Regions from separate parts of the Parageobacillus sp. VR-IP genome, predicted to be linked through region 1. Evidence: predicted binding sites of a transcription regulator. Region 1 holds the regulator's gene; each other region holds the start of a gene.

The links. The regulator CtsR, encoded in region 1, represses protease genes until heat stress. The targets are predictions, from matches to a motif close to ATGGTCAATAAAGGTCAAACA.
Region 2: the regulator CtsR is predicted to act here: its motif matches at 2,946-2,966, upstream of clpB (ATP-dependent chaperone ClpB).
Region 3: the regulator CtsR is predicted to act here: its motif matches at 5,038-5,058, upstream of HT574_RS01945 (ATP-dependent Clp protease ATP-binding subunit).

Annotation. Positions count from the first base shown of each region.
Region 1 covers NZ_JABVYQ010000011.1:86-7,011, reverse strand. The annotation lists gene HT574_RS17990 (PIN/TRAM domain-containing protein) at 1-167, opposite strand, end outside; gene radA (DNA repair protein RadA) at 280-1,653, opposite strand; gene clpC (ATP-dependent protease ATP-binding subunit ClpC) at 1,735-4,170, opposite strand; gene mcsB (protein-arginine kinase McsB) at 4,170-5,258, opposite strand; gene mcsA (protein-arginine kinase activator protein McsA) at 5,263-5,811, opposite strand; gene HT574_RS17965 (CtsR family transcriptional regulator) at 5,826-6,287, opposite strand; rRNA gene rrf (5S ribosomal RNA) at 6,538-6,654, opposite strand; partial or broken rRNA gene HT574_RS17955 (23S ribosomal RNA) at 6,897-6,926, opposite strand, start outside.
Region 2 covers NZ_JABVYQ010000001.1:218,737-225,662, reverse strand. The annotation lists gene HT574_RS01230 (YjzD family protein) at 102-290, shown strand; gene clpB (ATP-dependent chaperone ClpB) at 339-2,933, opposite strand; gene HT574_RS01220 (YjzC family protein) at 3,131-3,310, opposite strand; gene argF (ornithine carbamoyltransferase) at 3,428-4,366, opposite strand; gene HT574_RS01210 (carbamoyl-phosphate synthase (glutamine-hydrolyzing) large subunit) at 4,363-6,926, opposite strand, start outside.
Region 3 covers NZ_JABVYQ010000001.1:361,815-368,740, reverse strand. The annotation lists gene HT574_RS01970 (GerAB/ArcD/ProY family transporter) at 1-155, opposite strand, end outside; gene HT574_RS01965 (Ger(x)C family spore germination protein) at 181-1,266, opposite strand; gene HT574_RS01960 (spore germination protein) at 1,281-2,795, opposite strand; gene HT574_RS01955 (YkvI family membrane protein) at 3,043-4,086, opposite strand; gene HT574_RS01950 (FixH family protein) at 4,187-4,909, opposite strand; gene HT574_RS01945 (ATP-dependent Clp protease ATP-binding subunit) at 5,120-6,926, shown strand, end outside.

The DNA of each region.
Region 1 (6,926 bases):
AATGTCAACATAAAGAAAATAATTGCCCCTAATATTGCCAATGTATAGGAATTATTTAAGAGCGGCACAGCGCTTATATGCATGATCCGCAATAAATCAGGCAAAAAAACAGCACCTAATGTTCCTCCGACAACAAGAAAAAATAGCTGCACGATCCGCTTTACCATGTCTGGATCTTCACCTCCCTATTTAACATTATAAACAGTTTCCAATGTTTGAAACCAATAATAGCATAGTTTTTAATGTTTTTTAAACATTTGGCATAGGTTTGTAACGATTTTACTGCAACGTATGCTCGAGCGCCTCGGAAACGTGGGATACACCAATGACCGTTATATGCTTAGGAGGATTCCAGCCCGTTAAGTTGTTTTTTGGAATAATAATACGAGAAAAGCCTAATTTGACGGCCTCTTGCACGCGCTGTTCGATGCGGGACACGCGGCGCACTTCCCCGGTTAAACCGACCTCTCCGATAATCACATCAGACGGATTCGTCGGCTGGTCGCGAAAGCTGGAGGCAATGCTGACGGCGATCGCCAAATCAATCGCCGGTTCATCCAATTTGACTCCTCCTGCCACTTTCAAATAGGCATCTTGATTTTGCAAAAGCAGACCTACCCGCTTCTCTAATACCGCCATCAACAAAGAAACACGGTTATGGTCAATACCGGTTGCCATCCGCCGCGGATTGCCAAAGCTCGTTGGCGATACTAATGCTTGAATTTCGACTAATACAGGACGAGTTCCCTCCATCGCTGCAACAACCGTTGAACCCGCCGCACCGCGGGAGCGTTCTTCCAAAAACACCTCTGAAGGATTTTCGACTTCGGCAAGCCCTACATCCCTCATTTCGAAAATGCCAATTTCATTGGTAGAACCAAACCGGTTTTTTACCGCCCGCAAAATGCGATACGTATGATGCCGCTCCCCTTCGAAATAAAGAACAGTATCAACCATATGCTCTAAAATTCGCGGACCGGCAATGGCACCCTCTTTCGTCACATGCCCGACGATAAAAACGGCGATTCCTTTCGTTTTCGCGATTTTCATTAATTCCGCCGTGCATTCGCGCACTTGCGCCACACTTCCCGGAGCAGATGTAATATCAGCGCGATACACGGTTTGAATAGAGTCAATGACCACACAAGCAGGGCGAATATTTTCTATTGCTTCTACAATATATTCCAAATCTGCCTCCGCTAACACATACAATTGATCGGAGACCACATGGAGGCGGTCAGCGCGTAGCTTCATTTGCTTAATCGATTCTTCGCCTGATATATACAATACTTTATGCTGCATCGCAGCAAGCTGCGCAGAAACTTGCAACAAAAGCGTTGACTTTCCAATACCAGGATCCCCGCCGATTAACACGAGCGAACCTTTTACAATTCCTCCGCCTAATACGCGGTTAAATTCGGACATATTCGTTTGCATGCGCGGCTCCTGCGTGGTCGTTACGGTAGTAATCGGCACCGGTTTAGCCAAGGCATCAGATGCAGAATGGACAAACACTCCTCTTGTTGCCGGCTTTACTCGCTCTATTTCTTCGACCAGCGAATTCCAAGTGTTGCATCCTGGACATCTTCCAAGCCATTTCGCTGATTCATAGCCGCATTCTTGACAAACAAATTTCGTTTTCTTTTTCCCCATCGAAAAAACCCTCTCTTTTTTACATTGAAACAAAAAGGTATGGGCAATGGAGCTGCCGCATACCTTTCGCAAAAACTTTGATTACATTACCGCTTGTTCTGATAATACAACGAATTCTCCGTCTTTAACATCGACAATGACTTTTTGTCCCTTTGCAATCGTTCCTTTTAACAGCTCTTCCGACAAACGGTCTTCGATATGTTTTTGTAGAGCGCGGCGCAGTGGGCGAGCACCATACTCTGGGTCATATCCTTCCGAGGCAATTTTTTCAATCGCCGCATCCGTCAGCTCTAAATCAATATCTTGCTCTTTTAAGCGTTTGATTAATGTGCCTGCCATCAGTCTGACAATTTGTTTTAAATGTTGTTTTTCGAGCGAATGGAAGACGATAATTTCATCAATTCGGTTTAAAAACTCTGGACGGAACGCTTTCTTTAACTCATCTATGACTTTTCCTTTCATGTCTTTGTACTTCTGATCTTCATCTTGGACGCTAAAGCCGACGTATTTATTCCGTTTCAACGCGTCCGCGCCGACGTTCGACGTCATGATGATAATCGTATTACGGAAATCTACCGTTCTTCCTTTCGAATCGGTTAAACGACCGTCTTCTAGCACTTGCAGCAAAATGTTAAATACGTCCGGATGGGCTTTTTCCATTTCATCCAGCAATACGACCGAATACGGCTTGCGGCGCACTTTTTCGGTCAGCTGGCCGCCTTCTTCATATCCGACATAACCAGGAGGCGATCCGATTAAACGGGACGTCGAGTGTTTCTCCATGTATTCCGACATATCGATGCGGATAAGAGCGTCTTCATCGCCGAACATCGCTTCAGCAAGCGCTCGGGCCAGCTCCGTTTTTCCAACCCCAGTCGGTCCAAGGAAAATAAATGAGCCGATTGGACGTTTTGGATCTTTTAATCCAGCACGGGCGCGGCGCACTGCTTTTGCTACGGCTTTGACGGCCTCGTCTTGCCCAACGACACGCGAATGTAAAATTTCTTCTAGTTTCAGCAAGCGCTCGGTTTCTGTTTGCGCCAATTTTGAAACTGGGATTCCTGTCCAGCTCGATACGACCATGGCAATGTCCTCGACCGTTACTTCCGAATTTTCTTGGCCTTGTTTTTCCTTCCATGCCCGTTTTGTTTCTTCTAGTTCTTCACGCAGCCGTTGCTCCATATCACGCAAGGAAGCCGCTTTTTCAAATTCTTGGCTTTGTACTGCAGCATCTTTTTCTTTCCGGATTTCCTCCAGTTTTTGTTCCAGTTCTTTTAATTTCGGCGGAGCGGTAAAGGAACGAAGACGGACTTTTGAGCAAGCTTCATCAATTAAGTCAATCGCTTTATCCGGGAGAAAACGATCTGTAATATACCGGTCGGATAATTTGACCGCTTGAATGATCGCTTCATCGGAAATAGAAACACGGTGATGCGCTTCATAACGGTCACGCAGCCCTTTTAAAATTTGAATCGATTCTTCCACCGTTGGCTCGTCAACATAAATCGGCTGGAAGCGGCGTTCTAGTGCTGCATCCTTTTCAATATATTTGCGGTATTCATCCAATGTCGTCGCACCGATACATTGCAGCTCCCCGCGAGCAAGAGCCGGTTTTAAAATGTTCGATGCGTCGATCGCGCCTTCTGCTCCGCCGGCGCCAATCAAAGTATGAAGCTCGTCAATGAACAGAATGATATTCCCCGCCTGACGAATTTCATCCATCACTTTTTTCAAACGATCTTCAAACTCGCCGCGATATTTCGTACCGGCTACGACCGTTCCCATATCCAGCGTCATCACCCGCTTATCGCGGAGCGTTTCCGGCACTTCATTGTTGACAATTTGCTGCGCAAGCCCTTCAGCAATTGCCGTTTTCCCTACACCAGGCTCCCCGATCAACACCGGGTTATTTTTCGTGCGCCGGCTTAACACTTCAATTACGCGCTGAATTTCTTTGCTTCGGCCAATAACAGGGTCCAATCGACCTTCGCGGGCAATCGCCGTTAAATCGCGGGCCAAGCTGTCTAATGTCGGCGTGCTGACATGGGAAGCACCGCTTCCTGAATGACCCGAAACCGATTCGTTGCTTCCGAGCAGCTGTAATACTTGCTGGCGCGCTTTATTCAAGCTGACTCCCAAGTTGTTAAGTACACGGGCCGCCACCCCTTCGCCTTCGCGAATAAGACCAAGCAAAATATGTTCGGTGCCCACATAGGAATGGCCAAGTTTTCTCGCTTCGTCCAAGGATAATTCAATAACCCTTTTTGCCCGCGGTGTATAGTGAATCGTATGGGAAACTTCTTGTCCGCGACCAATCAGCGACTCCACTTCTTTTTGAATTTTTTCCGGCCCAAGTCCCAACGCCATTAATGCTTTCGCTGCGATTCCTTCCCCTTCGCGGACCAGCGCTAACAAAATATGTTCCGTGCCAATATTGTTATGGCCCAGGCGTATCGCTTCTTCTTGGGCTAGCGCTAATACTTTTTGCGCCCGTTCCGTAAATCTGCCAAACATCATTATTCATCACCCTCCATATTTTTTCTCTCTTCCATTTTTAGACGTTCCCGTATTAATGCCGCTCGACGAACATCCCTCTCCTCTGGTCTCAGCGCACCGCCGGCGTATTGTTGCAAAAACCCAGGCTGTGTCAAAATCATTAGCTCATTTAAAATATTGCGCGAAATATTTTTAATGTATCCTAAATCAATTCCTAAACGCACGTCGGACAAACACTGCGCCGCTTCTTTCGATTCAATCATCCGACAGTTGGCCAATATTCCATACGAGCGGAATACTCTGTCTTCTAATTTTATGTTTAAAGTTTTGACTAATGCCTCCCTTGCCATTCGCTCTTGGGCGATTAATTGCTTAACGATGCTTTGTAAATCTTCGACAATATCTTCCTCTGATTTTCCTAATGTAATTTGGTTTGATATTTGAAATATATTACCTAAAGCCTCACTTCCTTCTCCGTATGTTCCGCGTACTACCAACCCCAATTGATTAATAGCTGGAATAATGCGGTTGATTTGCTGTGTTAAAACGAGGGCAGGAAGGTGCATCATCACAGAGGCGCGCATCCCTGTCCCAACGTTGGTTGGGCAGCTTGTTAAATAGCCGAGTTTTTCATCGAAGGCATAATTCACATGCTCTTCAATCCAATCATCCAGCCCATTCGCTGCTTCCAATGCTTCGGTTAATTGCAACCCTGGAAATAAGCATTGAATGCGAATATGGTCTTCTTCGTTAATCATAATACTCACTTCTTCATTTTCCGATAGCAGGCAAGCACCGAATGGCGAATCTTCTGCCAAATGTGGGCTAATTAGATGTTTTTCTACTAATACCCTTTTTTCAATCGGCTGAAGCTCTGACATTTTTAACAATTCAAAACGTCCGACCGAATGATAAGAGCGATGGGCAAATGTCTGTTCGAATAGGGAAACAATTTGTTGTGCCTCCTCGCTGCTAAACACGGTTGGGAAACGGAAGTCAACGATGTTTCGTGCCAAACGGATACGGCTGCTTAACACGATATCAGAATCAGGACCTTCCTGGCTCATCCAAGAACTAACGGCCGTATTAAAAAACTTTTCAAATGACATACCGCTACATTTCCCCCTCTCCACGCTGACGCAGCTGATATTCCAAAGAACGAATTTGGTCGCGGACTTCTGCCGCCTTTTCAAATTCCTCTCTCGCTACAAGTTCCTGCAGCTTTTGTTTTAGGACGAAGATCTGTTTGCGCAGATGAAGCACTCCGCCTTTTCGTTTCGGTATTTTCCCGGAATGGGTCGTATTTCCGCTATGAAGTCTTTTTAATATTGGGGGCAAATATCGCGCAAATGTCCGATAACAGTCAGAGCAGCCAAAACGCCCGATTTGGATGAATTGATGATAGGTCATTTTACATGTTTCACATTGTAAAATATTCGGGCCTGAGAACGTATTGGTGGCCATTTCTTTCATCGGCGTTTGGAAATTAAGCAATCCGGCTAGTAGATTGTTTAAAGAAAAATCATCGTTTTCGTAAAACATAAACATATCGCCATGCTCTTTCGCGCATTGTTCACAAAGATGAAATTCAGTTTTTTCACCGTTGATAATTTTCGTAAAATGCATCGTCGCTGGTCTTTGTTTACACTCTTGACATATCAACGCGGTCCCCTCCCCTATTTGTATTTCAGCGATGTTAACATCGCTTTGAGCATGCGCGCCCGCAGCTCATCCCGCTGCGGCAAACCGATATATAAAACAGAGCGATCCATCACGCTTAACATAATCTTTGCTTCCCGCTCAGAAATGACTTTTTCCTCGACAAGACGTTCAATGATATCTTCTGCATTGGATTGGCTGATGCGGTGCCCGACTAATTCCAACAATTGATCGATTAATTGCGCCTCGCTTTTCGTTTTCACTTTCATAATGCGGATATAGCCGCCGCCTCCGCGTTTGCTTTCGACAATATACCCTCTCTCGAGCGTAAACCTTGTATTGATCACATAATTAATTTGTGATGGAACGCACTGAAATTTATTAGCAATTTCACTGCGTTTAATCTCGACAATGTCTTCGTCGCTCATATTTAATACCTGTTTTAAATATTGCTCAATGATATCGGAAATATTTGGCACTCTACCCTCCTCCTTAACAATCAAAGTTGACTTTGACTATATTTGACCTTACCTCTACTATATAGTGTATTACAAAAAAATGCAAGAGTTACCGACAAAAATGACTAGTCATAGGATATCCTTTTTTGCCAAAAATGAAACACCAATATCGGTTTTGCATATGGTCAAGGAAAAAATAAACAAATGAGGCTAAACAAATGAGGCAAAAAAGAAGCATGCCTTTCATAAAAAAGGCATGCTTCTTCATCCTGCCTAGCGACGACCTACTCTTGCAGGGGCGCTGGCCCCAACTACCATCGGCGCTGGAGAGCTTAACTTCCGTGTTCGGGATGGGAACGGGTGTTTCCTCTCCGCTATAGTCACTAGGCAAGCTGTTCTATTGGACATATATTATTATATTCATCAGATTGATTTTGTCAAGAAGGAGTTCATTCCTTCAAAACTAGATAACCGTCTGCTTGGAAGAAGCCAGGCGCCCTGCGCTTTTCGTACTGTCTAGCTCCGGCTCGCCTCCGCTCGGGGTCAAATAACCTTCGCTTTCGGGATGCAAGCATCCCTCCAGGCGAAGAACATTTGCCCTTCGCGGCGAACCGCTCGCCTCCGCTTTTCTTGGTTAAGTCCTCGATCGATTAGTATCCG
Region 2 (6,926 bases), on a different contig from region 1:
CCATATGCGGCGCATAATAAAACGTATGGGTATATGCCTAATGAGCAAGTTGTGGTAAGATAAGAAAAGGAATTTGAAATGATGGGAGGAATAATAAGAAGATGCGGCTGTTTTGGACGTTTTTCTGGACGTTTCTGTTAGTGCAGATGGCTACCTATGTAATGGGATCCATGCAAGGAATCACCTATAATTTTTCTACCGGAGCCTTACTGGGCGTCATTGTGACCGTTCTCATCTTTATTGTCGCCAGTCTGATTCCGGACGAGCCGGTAGAACATCACCATCATTAATCACTTGCATCATAACAAAAGGCTGTCCACGATTTGGACAGCCTTTTGTTATGATTGCGTTTTTATCACAATTTGCCCGTTTTCATAATCGACCACTACCGTACTGTAATCTTTCACCCGTCCAGCAATGATTTCTTTCGCCAGCGGGGTTTCAATTTGCTTTTGCATAAACCGTTTCAATGGCCGCGCTCCGTAAACCGGGTCAAATCCAGATTCAGCGATATATTCTTTTGCCTTATCTGTCAAAGAAAGCGAAATATGGCGGTCGCTGAGCCGTTTGGATAATTCATTGGCAAATTTCGAGACAATTCCTTTTATTTCATTCATCGTCAGCGGCTTAAACAAAACAATATCATCGATGCGGTTTAAAAATTCCGGACGGAAATGGGCACGCAGCTGCTGCAAGACTTGTTCGCGCGTTTCTTCTTTAATTTCCCCGCCTTCCGTCACCCCTTCTAGCAGCAGGTGGGAGCCGATATTGGACGTCATAATCACAACCGTGTTTTTAAAATCAACTGTGCGCCCTTGCGAATCAGTAATCCGCCCGTCATCGAGCATTTGCAGCAAAATATTGAACACTTCTGGATGCGCTTTTTCGATTTCGTCTAATAAGATGACGGAATACGGTTTGCGCCGCACCGCTTCGGTCAGCTGCCCGCCTTCTTCATAGCCGACATAGCCCGGAGGAGCGCCGATTAAGCGGGAAACGGCATGTTTTTCCATATACTCGGACATATCGATGCGGATCATTTGTTCTTCGCTGTCAAATAATGCTTGTGCCAACGTTTTAGCCAATTCTGTCTTTCCGACGCCGGTCGGTCCTAAAAAGATAAACGAACCGATCGGGCGGTTTGGATCTTTAATGCCGGCACGCGCCCGCAGCACCGCATCAGCCACTAGTTCCACCGCTTCGTCCTGGCCGATGACCCGTTCATGCAACAGTTCATGCAAGCGCAGCAGCTTTTCCCGTTCTCCTTCGACAAGCCTTGTCAACGGAATTCCCGTCCAGCGCGAAACGATTTCGGCGATTTCCTCTTCTGTTACTTCCTCGCGAAGCAGCCTTCCCTCATTATTTTCGTTCATTTCTTGTTCTAGCTGCTTTAATTGTTTCTCAAGCTGCGGAATGCGGCCGTGGCGGAGTTCCGCTGCCTTGTTCAAATCATATTCATTTTCTGCTTCTTCTAACTCACGCTTTGCTTTTTCCAGCGCCTCGCGCACATCGCGCACACGCCCAATTGCTGCTTTTTCCTGCTGCCATTGCGCTTTCATGCTGTTTGCCTTTTCCCGTAAATCCGCAAGTTCCTTTGTGAGCGCTTCAAGACGTTCTTTGCTCGCCTCATCCGTTTCTTTTCGCAGCGCCGCTTCTTCGATTTCCAGCTGCATAACGCGGCGCATCACTTCATCCAACTCCGACGGCATCGAGTCCATTTCCGTACGAATCGTCGCGCACGCCTCATCAACTAAGTCAATCGCTTTATCCGGCAAAAAGCGGTCAGAAATGTAGCGGTCCGCCAATGTCGCGGCGGCAACGAGAGCACGGTCATGAATTTTTACGCCATGATGGACCTCAAACCGCTCTTTTAAGCCGCGCAAAATCGAAATCGTATCTTCCACGCTCGGTTCTTCGACAAGCACTTGCTGGAAGCGGCGTTCGAGCGCCGGATCTTTCTCGATATATTGCCGGTATTCATCCAGTGTCGTCGCACCGATGCAGTGCAGCTCCCCGCGCGCCAGCATCGGTTTCAGCATATTGCCGGCATCCATTGCGCCTTCCGCCCTGCCGGCGCCGACAATCGTATGCAATTCATCAATAAATAAAATAATCCGACCTTCACTTTTCTTTATTTCGTTTAACACCGCTTTTAAACGCTCTTCAAATTCGCCGCGGAATTTTGCGCCCGCGACAAGTGAGCTCATATCTAACGCAAAAATCGTTTTGTCCTTTAATCCTTCGGGAACGTCTTTGCGGACAATGCGCTGCGCTAAGCCTTCGACAATTGCCGTTTTTCCGACCCCAGGTTCACCGATTAATACCGGATTGTTTTTGGTTTTCCGCGATAAAATGCGAATAACGCGGCGAATTTCGCTGTCGCGGCCGATCACCGGATCGATTTTTCCCGCTTTCACTTCCGCGACTAAATCGCGTCCATATTTTTTTAACGCTTCGTATGTAGCTTCTGGCGTCGGACTTGTCACGCGCTGATTCCCCCTTATTTCCACTAATACTTTCCATAATGAAGAACGGTGAATGCCGTAGCGGCGAAAAAGCTCACCGATATCATCCGTTTCTGATGCCATTGCAAGCAGCAAATGCTCTACGGAAATATATTCATCTTGCATTGTTTTCGCTTCTTTTTCTGCATTCGTCAAGACCCTCTGCAACCGTGAAGATAAATAAACGTTTTCTGCCCCCGTTCCTAGCACTTCCGGCTTTTTCTTTAACAATACTTGCAGTTCATGAATGAATGCGTCTATATTAACACGCAGCAGTGTGAATATTCTTTTGGCAAGTCCTTCTTCTTGCTGCAATAAGGCCAGCAGCAAATGTTCCACATCGAGCTGCTGATGGTGATGTTTCACAGCAGTCGATTGGGCCGTCATCAAAGCCTCTTGCACTTTTTCGGTAAATTTTTGAATATCCACTGACTCCCCTCCTTTTTGACCTTCTTTGACCTTTATGTATATTATAGCGAATGCTTGCTTGTTATTTCAAATAGAAAGCCACTCCTTGACCGGAATGGCTTTATGGAGGGTAAAAATCCATCACGAAAACGTTCTTTTTTATCCCTTTAACGTTTTAGCAACTAATAGCGACGCCGATTTTTCTCGGCTTATTGCCGTTACGGTTTGCGCATATACGTCCAATGACGATTATGATTCGATGTTTCCGGAAACGTATCTCCTGCTTTGAGCCTGATTTTTTTCGGATTCTTGACATTATCTCCTGTCTCGCCAATTTCAATGTATACTCCGTTGTTCGGCGCTTTATCGCCTGGTTTAAAATGGCGTTGTTGGCCCATTGTCGTATTCCCCCTTATTCAGAGTACATTTTTATCATTCCCTCTTCCCCGTTTGTTCATAACCAAGCAAATAATGGTGACATAAAAAACACCGGGCATATTCCCGGTGCTACTCTCTTATAACAAAGAAACCAAAATCGCTTTTTGCACGTGGAGGCGATTACCTGCCTGCTGAAATACGTATGAATTCGGTCCATCAATCACATCCGCAGTCACTTCTTCACCACGATGGGCCGGCAGGCAATGCAAAAACATATAATCCGGTTTCGCATGCTTCACTAATTTACCATTGACCTGAAACTCCTGGAATGCAGCAAGACGCTGCTCGCTTTCCTGCTCCTGTCCCATGCTCGTCCATACGTCGGTATAAATAACGTCGGCATCGGCGACGGCTTCGATTGGGTCGTGTGTCACCGCGATGTCAGCTCCGCTTTGTTTCCCAATTTGCACGGCTGCATTTACATAAGTCTCTTTCGGTTCATATCCAGGCGGACAAGCAATGGTGCAGTCCATGCCGACCTTGGCAGCAGCAATCATCAGCGCATGAGCGACATTGTTTCCGTCGCCGACATAAGCAAGTTTCAACCCTTTTAACTCCTTCTTTACTTCATAAATCGTCAATAAGTCGGCAAGCGCCTGGCACGGATGATCATCGTCTGTCAATCCGTTAATCACCGGAATCGCCGCATATTGAGCAAGCTCCTCCACTTTGCTATGCGCAAACGTACGAATCATAATCGCATCCACATATTGTGACAGCACTCGTGCGGTATCGGCAATCGTTTCGCCGCGTCCGAGCTGCAAATCATTGCTGTTTAAATAAAGCGCGCTTCCACCGAGCTGAATCATGCCGACTTCAAACGATACTCTCGTGCGCGTAGATGGCTTTTCAAAAATCATCGCCAACGTTTTTCCGGTAAGCGGAGTATAAGATTGTCCGGCAAGCCGCTTTTCTTTTAACTGCGCAGCAAGCGCCAGTAAATCATGAATGTCTTCTGACGAAATATCCATCAATGTTAAAAAATCTTTTCCTTTTAGGGAAACGACCGTGTTCATACGATCACCTCTTTCTCCATTTGTTTTTTCTTTTCAAGCCACTCTTGAACCGATGAAACCGGAAACGGATTTATGCCGATCGCCTGCAAAAAGAGCGCAAACGTCTCGTTTTCGGTAAACACCTTGATTTGGCGGGACAACGCAATGGTTCGATATTCAAAACTTGTTTCATCTTTTTGCAAATCAAAAAACGCCAGCGCTTCTTTTCGTTTCACCCATTCGGAAAAAGGCATGTCGGAAACAATGATTAATTGTTTTTCTTTTATTTGCTCAAGCAATGGTTCGGCTATTTCTCCATTTACATAAATTTCTCGCGCCTCACGCTTTTTCGCTAAATACGGATAAAAAGCTTTCGCCGCCGCTTCCTCTTTTGTTGCTGCAATGCTGATTCCTTCACCGGTCGATTTCATTTCCGGACCGACAAGCGGGTCGACGCCCGGCAGCTTATATGTCGAAAAGACGGGATATTTTAGAACAAAGTATGGCAAGTTCGCCAAATGCCACTGTTTTTCATCAACGACTTCGCGCAAGCATTTCCCAAGCAATAATTTTGTCGCAATTTGCGCAAGAGGAATTCCCGTTGTCTTGCTGACAATCGGCACGGTTCGGCTTGCGCGCGGATTGACTTCGAGAACATAGACTTGCCCGTTGGCAATGACATATTGGATGTTCATAATTCCTTTAAATTGCAGCTTTTTCGCGATTTTTGCTGCATAAGTAATAATATTGTTTTGCTCTTCTTTTGTCAGCGTTTGGGCCGGCAGCCATGCATAGCTGTCTCCGGAATGCACCCCTGCTTTTTCGACATGTTCAATAATCGTCGGCAGCAAAATATCGTTTCCATCAGTCACGACATCGACTTCCGCTTCTTTTCCGTCTAAATATGCATCAATCAGCAACGGATACGCAATCATACCTTGCGCTAACAGCGTTGCCAACTGCTGTTCGTCTTTGACAATAAACATTCCTCTGCCGCCAATCACATAGGAAGGACGAAGCAATATTGGATAGCCGATTTTTTCAGCATTGGCAAGCAGCTCTGTTTCGTTATTGGCCATCATTCCTGGCACATGCGGAATGTCGAGTTCTTCTAACAGCTGATAAAAACGGTCGCGATCTTCCAACCGGTCAATGACATCGTACGTAACGCCAAGAAGCGGGACATTTGCTTCCTCCAGCCCTTTCACTAAATTAATGGCCGTCTGTCCGCCAAATTGAACGATCACTTTCTTGATTTGTTCCGCTTCAATGACGTTTAACACGTCTTCTATCGTCAGCGGTTCAAAATAAAGCCGGTCCGCCACGGCAAAATCGGTGCTGACCGTTTCCGGATTGTTGTTCATTAGCACTGTTTCATATCCTTCTTCTTGAAGAGCATAGACGCTATGGACAGAACTGTAGTCAAACTCGATTCCCTGGCCGATACGAATCGGTCCGGCGCCAATTATCAGCACCTTTTCCTTATCGTTTTTTTTCCGTTCGTCCTCGCCGAAATAAGTGGAATAATAATAATCCGTTTCCGAATGAAATTCGGCGGCACACGTATCGACCATTTTATAGGCCGGAAGGATGCCGAGCTGTTTTCGCTTTGCCCTCACGTCTTGCTCCTTCACGCCCCACGCTTCCGCTAAAAATGCATCCGTAAATCCTTTTTCCTTCAAAAGGCGGAACGTCGCTTCGTCAATTTCGTCCAGATTTGTTTCTTTCGCTTCCTTTTCCAATTCAATGAGCTGATAAAACGAATGCAAAAAGAAACGGTCAATTTTCGTCAGCGCATAGACAGTATCGATCGTTTCCCCGCGTCGGAACAGCTCCAAAATGGCAAAGAAACGGCGGTCATCCCTATTTACAAGCAGCTGTTTCAGTTCGGCTTCTGTTTTTTCGGCAAGCTCCGGCAAATACAGGCCGTTATTTTTGCCTTCTAGCGAATAAACCGCTTTTTGAAACGCGCGTTCCATATTGCGGTCGATCGCCATTACTTCTCCCGTCGCCTTCATTTGCGTGCCGAGCTGGCGGTCAGCAAGCGGAAATTTGTCAAACGGCAGGCGTGGAAATTTTACGACGACGTAATCGAGCGCTGGTTCAAAGCTGGCGTACGTCGTTTTCGTCACCGGGTTCAACAGTTCCGCCAACGTATAGCCAACGGCCAATTTTGCGGCAATGCGGGCAATCGGGTATCCAGTCGCCTTGGAAGCAAGCGCCGAGGAACGGCTGACACGCGGATTGACTTCAATCAAATAATAGCGCTTGCTGAACGGATCGAGGGCAAATTGAATGTTGCAGCCGCCAATAATGCCAAGTGCAGAAATAATTTTAATCGCCGAGGAGCGAAGCATTTGATATTCTTCGTCTGTCAGCGTCTGCGACGGGGCGACGACGATGGAATCGCCCGTATGGATGCCGACAGGATCGACATTTTCCATATTGCAGACGGTAATGCACGTATCAGTATGATCGCGCATCACTTCATATTCAATTTCTTTAAACCCAGCGACGCTCCGTTCAATCAAGCATTGCGTAATCGGACTTTCGGCTAGTCCTTTTTCCACGAGCGCCACAA
Region 3 (6,926 bases), on a different contig from region 1:
CCTGTTAGGATAACAGCTATCCATGCATCGTGTCCCGCCTCTTTCATCACCAAGCGTTGAAAACTGAGCATTCCAATTCCTACTTGAGTGCCACTGATGAGAAAAAACACCAAAAAGGGCGAGACAAGAAATCGTTCTTTCGTCGCCTGGCTCATATAAATACCTCCCTATCCGCTCGTGTCACTCACCGATCCCTGTTTGTATAATGTCGACAGTTACATGTGGTTTGATTTCTAAATCTTTATATTCACGATAAAACTCGACTGCATTCCAATTTCTTGTTTCGCTGCGAACAAATTCGCCAATGCCAAGCGGATCAATCTCTTTTTCTTGAAAATAACGGAGCAGGCGGCGAATATCGTGCTCCATTTCGTCTTCCATCTTCTTTTTCACCATAGAAAAAATCCTTTTATGCGGTACATCTAGCCAAGATGGATAATCTCTGACAGAAGCGTGAATATGGACAAAAATATGCAGAACATGGCGGTGGCCTTTCCTTTTCCACTCATATTTGGATGTCGCAAATAAATTTTGCAGCATCACCCGGTCTTCGCCTTGTTTTCCCCGATTCCCTACTTTTAACTGATATACTCCATTTTTTGTTTCATTTAATAAAATTTTTACCAAAAAAGAATCACGCAAACTCACTTTTCCCACATATTTCCCATCTTTAAACAACGCAAGCCCTTCTAGTTTTACAAAATTCCCCTTTTTCTCAAAATAAGGCAAAAACGGATCGCTTCCTTTTGAAAAATAGTTGTATAAAAACAAATGTAAATTCGTTTTTGGCAAATTCATCGAACTGGCATTTTGTTCGACTAGATTAGGCAAGTAGAGAGTATCGCTTAAAGTAGTGTTCGTCGTAATATCCAATAGCTCACGTGCGCTTCCTGCTGATACGCCTAACAGCAAATGGCTTCCTACCTTATTGTTGCGGGCCAAACTATGGGCGATTTGCGTAATTCCCCGTTTCGCAAATTCTTTGCCAAACAAAATTAGGCGAAGCTGCCCTTCCTCAATCGGCAATGCCGACTTGGAAGAAAGGCGGGGAATTAAATCATAAACGGTTGGCGAAGACGTCGTTAATAAATTTGGCTTCGTCATCGGCCCTTGTTTAAACGTCGGGTATACCGCCGTTCCCACATATTTTCCGTCATGAAAGTCATAGCCCATTTCTTGAATAATTTGAACTTCATCAATAACGCGCGAGCTTTTGCAGCCGGCAAGCAAGAGCAGCGATGCGGCAATGACCAAAGGCAGCCTCATATTTGACCCCTTTCTTACTCATCGATATCGTCCTTTTGTTTCGCTTTCAACGGATTATAACGGAACAAAGCAAGCGGGCGAAGAAACGTCGGTCGCTCTGCTGTTTGGCTGTATGAGGAACGAATAATACTATCTTTGAAATTGCGAACGCGCAGCGGATAAAACGGAACTAAATATGGATTGCCAAATGATTGAAGCCTTCCTAAATGAATTAATAAGAAACAAACGGCGAAAATAATCCCGACTCCACCCCAAAGCGCCGCAAATAAAATAATTGGAAAGCGGATGAAGCGGATTGTATTAGACATTTTAAAAATCGGCGTCGTAAAGGAAGCTAAAGCGGCGAGTGAAACGATAATAAGCATGATGGTGCTTGTCAACCCCGCTTCCACTGAAGCTTGTCCGATAACAATACCGCCGACAATCCCGAGCGTTTGCGCTACTTTTGTCGGCAGACGCGCCCCTGCTTCACGAAGCAGCTCGATGGTGATTTCTAAAAATAATACTTCCAATATCGGCGGAAACGGCACGTTAGAACGGGAAAAGATAATCGGCCCAAGCAAATCTTTCGGAATCATTTCATAGTGATACGTTAATACCGCAATATAAACCGGCGAGGCCAGCACAGAAAACATAACGCCAAAAAAACGGATCAGCCGGAAAAAGGAGCCAAGCACCCACGGCAAATAATAATCTTCCGGCGAGGTAAAAAAATCGAAAAAAGTCGACGGGCCGATGACAACATACGGCGAGCCGTCGCAAAGAATAACAACTTGACCAGATGCGAGCGCATAAATGGCACGGTCAACCCGTTCCGTTGAGATAAAAAGCGGAAACGGAGAATTCGAGTTATCGGAAAGTATTTGATCAATAAGGGAATTGTCAAAAATGATGTCAAAATTGATATTTTCGAGCCGCTGGATCACGGTTTCAATCGTCTGCTTATTCGTAATGCCATCGATATACGCGACGACAACTTTCGTTTTTGACATCGTACCAAGCAGCATTTCCCGAAACACTAAATTTGGGGTTGCAATTTGCCTTCTGATTAAATGCAAGTTAGTCCCAACGTTTTCGACAAATCCAACTTTCGGGCCGACGACACTAAATTCATTTTCTGAATCATTGTTCGGCCGCAACCCTAAATTTTCATTCGCTACATTAATGAGTGCGACACGGTTATCTGTCTTTTGAAACTGAACAGCCACAAACCCTTTTAATATTTTTTCTTCGATCATCTGCACATCGTTCGTTACTTCAATTCGCTGAATTGGAATGATTTTTTGCAAATCCTCGAGCGTAATAGTTGGATGCTTCGGCACGTCATTTTGCAGATGGCAGAGAATGTGTTGCTGCAGCACCTTCGGATCCACTAGCGAATCAAAATAGTAAATGGCAAGCAAATGTCCGTTTACGTCAAACTCGACTGTTACGAAATCACTAGATTGCCGCAGCTTATTCAATAATTGCTGCAGTGTTTTTTCCTCACCGTTTGTCTTCGTTTCTTTAAAAAAGGAAAAAATGGACATAACGATCCCCTCGTACTTGCCGTTTAAGAGATAGTCTTCCAATCGGACTTGTGTTTTATTCGCTTCATATATATCTAAATATTCTGGATGTATTGAAAGAAACAGATACTAGGAGGAGAGCAATGGTGAGCCAGCTGACAAAACGACGACGGGCGAAACAAGGCTAGAAAAAATCGTACATCGCTTTCATGAATCCTTGGCAAAACAGCCGTTTTCCCGCATGATTGGTGCGGAAAAACGGCTGCTGTTACGGACGCGGCACTTTGCGCGCCCATAATAGAAAAAGAAACGCAAAACTAATGTAGCCAAATAGCGGATACAAAAACGATAAGAGCTCACTGTAGCGGAACAAACTGACAATATATAGAACGATAAACAGCACGGCAAGAAACAAGGTGTTAGGAATAGAAACGAGCGTGCGCGCCTGCCGCTGCAGGCCAAAAATGCCGCCGATAATGGACGTAAAAATTTCCCCGTAAATCACAACGATATACACCCAGTAAAAAACGGCAAAGAACGAACGGATCACTTCCGCCATCGGAATATCGTAATTTATTACATACGGAAACGATAAGAGCACAAGGTGGCTACTTAATAAAATGCCGGTAAGCAGCAGCCCGCCAAGCACCGCGCCACGCCGCACTGTGCGTTCGTCTTCCACCTCGCAAGCCAGCGGCACGAGCACAGGCTGCGCCATCGCCAAGTTAAACGCCGCATACGAAAATGGGGAAAGAAATGCTTTTAATGAATAGTCTGCCGCTTCCAGCCCCCTTCCGTACCATTCGCCCATGGTGATCAGCTTTCCAAGCGCAATGGCGCTAAATAGCACCATCATCGGAACAATCAAGGCGTTTACGCCAAATAGCCCTTTTATATCGTACATCATGACCAGCAGCGATAAACATAACGTCGTTACAATTCCGATTTGCCGCGGCAGCCCAAGCTGCTCCTCAAACACCGCCCCTGCTCCGGCCATCATCACGGCGGTGACTCCGATAATCATCAACGTCATCATGATAGAAATAACAGGGCTCATTGCCTTGCCAAATAAATAGCGGTTAAACTGTTGATAAGAAGCCGCCTTCACTTTCCGCGCCATTACCATCATGCGCGCGCCGCCCCACGTAAACAAGCTGCCGCTAATGATAATGCCGATCGTTCCGGACGTTCCGTATTGCGTAAAAAATTCAATAATCTCTTTTCCCGTGGCAAATCCCGCGCCAACGACGGTGCCGACGTAAACAGCGGCGATTTGCCAAGCATCCGACCATTTTCCAGCCACTTCTGCCATTCCCCTCTCCTTGTCCACTATTCACTCCCATATATATGTCGGCATGATCCAATAAAGACGGGATGACAGTAAAAAAGGATGCCGCTATATGGGCATCCCTTTATTGCACCGTAATTTGCTCTACTTGATGTTCGTGCAGATGTTCCGTTTCCACATGGATTTTTACAGAATATGTCCCTTTTTCTTGAAACGATGTTGCTGCTTCGTATTGGCCTGCTTGTTTTTCGCTTGCCTCGATAAGCTCGTGCTTTCCGTCCCCCTTCCAAATTTCGAAGCGAACCGTCGCTTTCGTCAGCGGCCGGCCGTCATGAGTAATATGCACCGTTAAATGCGCCTCTTTATTGACAGAAAATTGTTTTTCATGAAGCATCATCATGACGTCGGCATGATGGTGTTCATCGCCGTGATGTTCCTCTGCATGATGTTGCGACTGATCGCTTGGTGTGCCAACAACGATATCTTTTTTCGGCATATTATGCATATTGCGCGCTGTCACGTGGCTGACGACGGAATACGTCCCAGGCTCGGTAAACGTTTTTTTCACAGCATATTTGCCATCTCCAACATTTTTGGCGGTTAACATCTCATGCTTCTCGCTTCCGTGTTTCCACACTTCAAACTTTACTTCGTCCGCGTCATCCACTTTTTCCCCACCGTATGTCACGATACAAGAAAGTGTCGTTTCCTTATTTAATTCAATATGATCCGGTGTTTGAAGTTGAACTTCAAGTATTGCAGGTTTGTCCTCTTGCTTTTCCTGGCTGCAGGCGGCAAATAAAAACAATATTAACATCAATGCCAAAAACAGCGAAAGCTTTTTCATTTTTCTATTCCCCTTTACTCTATTTTTCTAGACTTAACTATATCATAGCTTTACCTTATCCATAGCATTATTCACTATTCTTTCAAAAACATTTCACGGTTACAACAATTTTTTATAAAAAACACTTGAAAGTCAAAAAAGGTCAAAGTATAATAAAATCAGAAAGTCAAAGTTAGTCAAAGTCAATTGACAAAAAGGAGGTTATGCCTCATGCTTTGTCAAGTATGCCATCAAAACAAAGCGACGGTATTTGTCAATTTGCAATTCAATCATGAGAAAAAGCAATTGCATCTTTGCCACGAATGTTATGAAAAACAAAAACAAGAGCTTTCCATCCCAATAAACTTCGGGTTTGGAGGCTTTTCGCCATTCCCATTTGATGATTTCTTTATGGATGGATTTTCGCCAATTTCGGAAATGGACACGCCATCCACAAATATGGCGCAACCATCCAAATGGAATCGGAAAGGTAAAAGAGGCGGCGGTTTCTTAGATCAATTCGGCCGCAACTTAACACAGCTTGCCAAAGCCGGTCTCATCGACCCGGTCATCGGCCGTGATAAAGAAATAGAACGCGTCATCGAAATTTTAAACCGCCGCAATAAAAACAACCCGGTATTAATCGGGGAACCTGGTGTCGGGAAAACAGCGATTGTCGAAGGGCTTGCCTTAAAAATTGCGGAAGGGCAAGTTCCAGAAAAACTATTAAATAAAGAAGTATATTTGCTTGATGTCGCCTCACTTGTCGCCAATACAGGCATTCGCGGCCAATTTGAAGAACGCATGAAACGGCTCATTTCTGAATTGCAGCGCCGGAAAAACGTCATTTTGTTTATCGACGAAATTCACTTGCTCGTCGGCGCTGGTGCGGCAGAAGGCTCGATGGACGCCGGCAACATTTTAAAACCAGCGCTTGCGCGTGGGGAATTGCAAGTTGTCGGTGCTACAACGTTAAAAGAATATCGACAAATTGAAAAAGACGCCGCGCTTGAACGCCGTTTCCAACCTGTCATCGTCCATGAACCAACAGTCGAAGAAGCGATTACGATTTTAAAAGGCATTCAACCGAAATATGAACAATTCCATCACGTCAAATATACGGACGAAGCGATTGAAGCGTGCGTTAAATTGTCGCACCGTTACATTCAAGACCGCTTCTTGCCGGACAAAGCGATCGACTTGTTAGACGAAGCCGGCTCCAAAGCGAACTTGCGCATCGGTCCGACAGATGAAAAACAAATTCAAGAACGCCTTGCGCAAATCGCCAAAGAAAAAGCAAAAGCAGCGCAAGAAGAAAATTACGAACTGGCGGCAAAATTACGTGACGAAGAGTTGAAATTGGAAAAACAATTACAAAACGGCGTAAACCAAGAACGCCCAGTCGTCGATGTTGCCGATATCGAGCGCATCATCGAAGAAAAAACAGGCATTCCTGTCGGCAAACTGCAAGCTGATGAAAAAGAGAAAATGAAACATTTAGAAGAAAACTTGGCGAAAAAAGTGATCGGCCAGGATGAAGCAGTCAAAAAAGTCGCAAAAGCAATCCGCCGCAGCCGCGCAGGCTTAAAAGCAAAACATCGTCCAGTCGGTTCGTTCTTATTCGTCGGTCCAACTGGCGTCGGGAAAACGGAGCTGGCGAAAACGTTGGCGGAAGAATTGTTCGGCTCAAAAGACGCGATGATTCGTCTCGACATGAGCGAATACATGGAAAAACATTCGGTATCGAAATTAATTGGTTCGCCTCCTGGCTATGTCGGTCACGAGGAAGCCGGTCAGCTTACAGAAAAAGTGCGCCGCAATCCATACAGCATTATCTTGCTTGACGAGATTGAAAAAGCGCACCCGGATGTTCAACATATTTTCCTGCAAATTTTAGAAGACGGCCGTCTCACTGACAGCCAAGGCCGTACCGTAAGCTTTAAAGATACCGTTATTATCGCAACAAGCAACGCCGGTGTAACGGACAAAAAAATTACGGTCGGCTTTGAAAAACAAGGGACAACGCACACAAGCATTC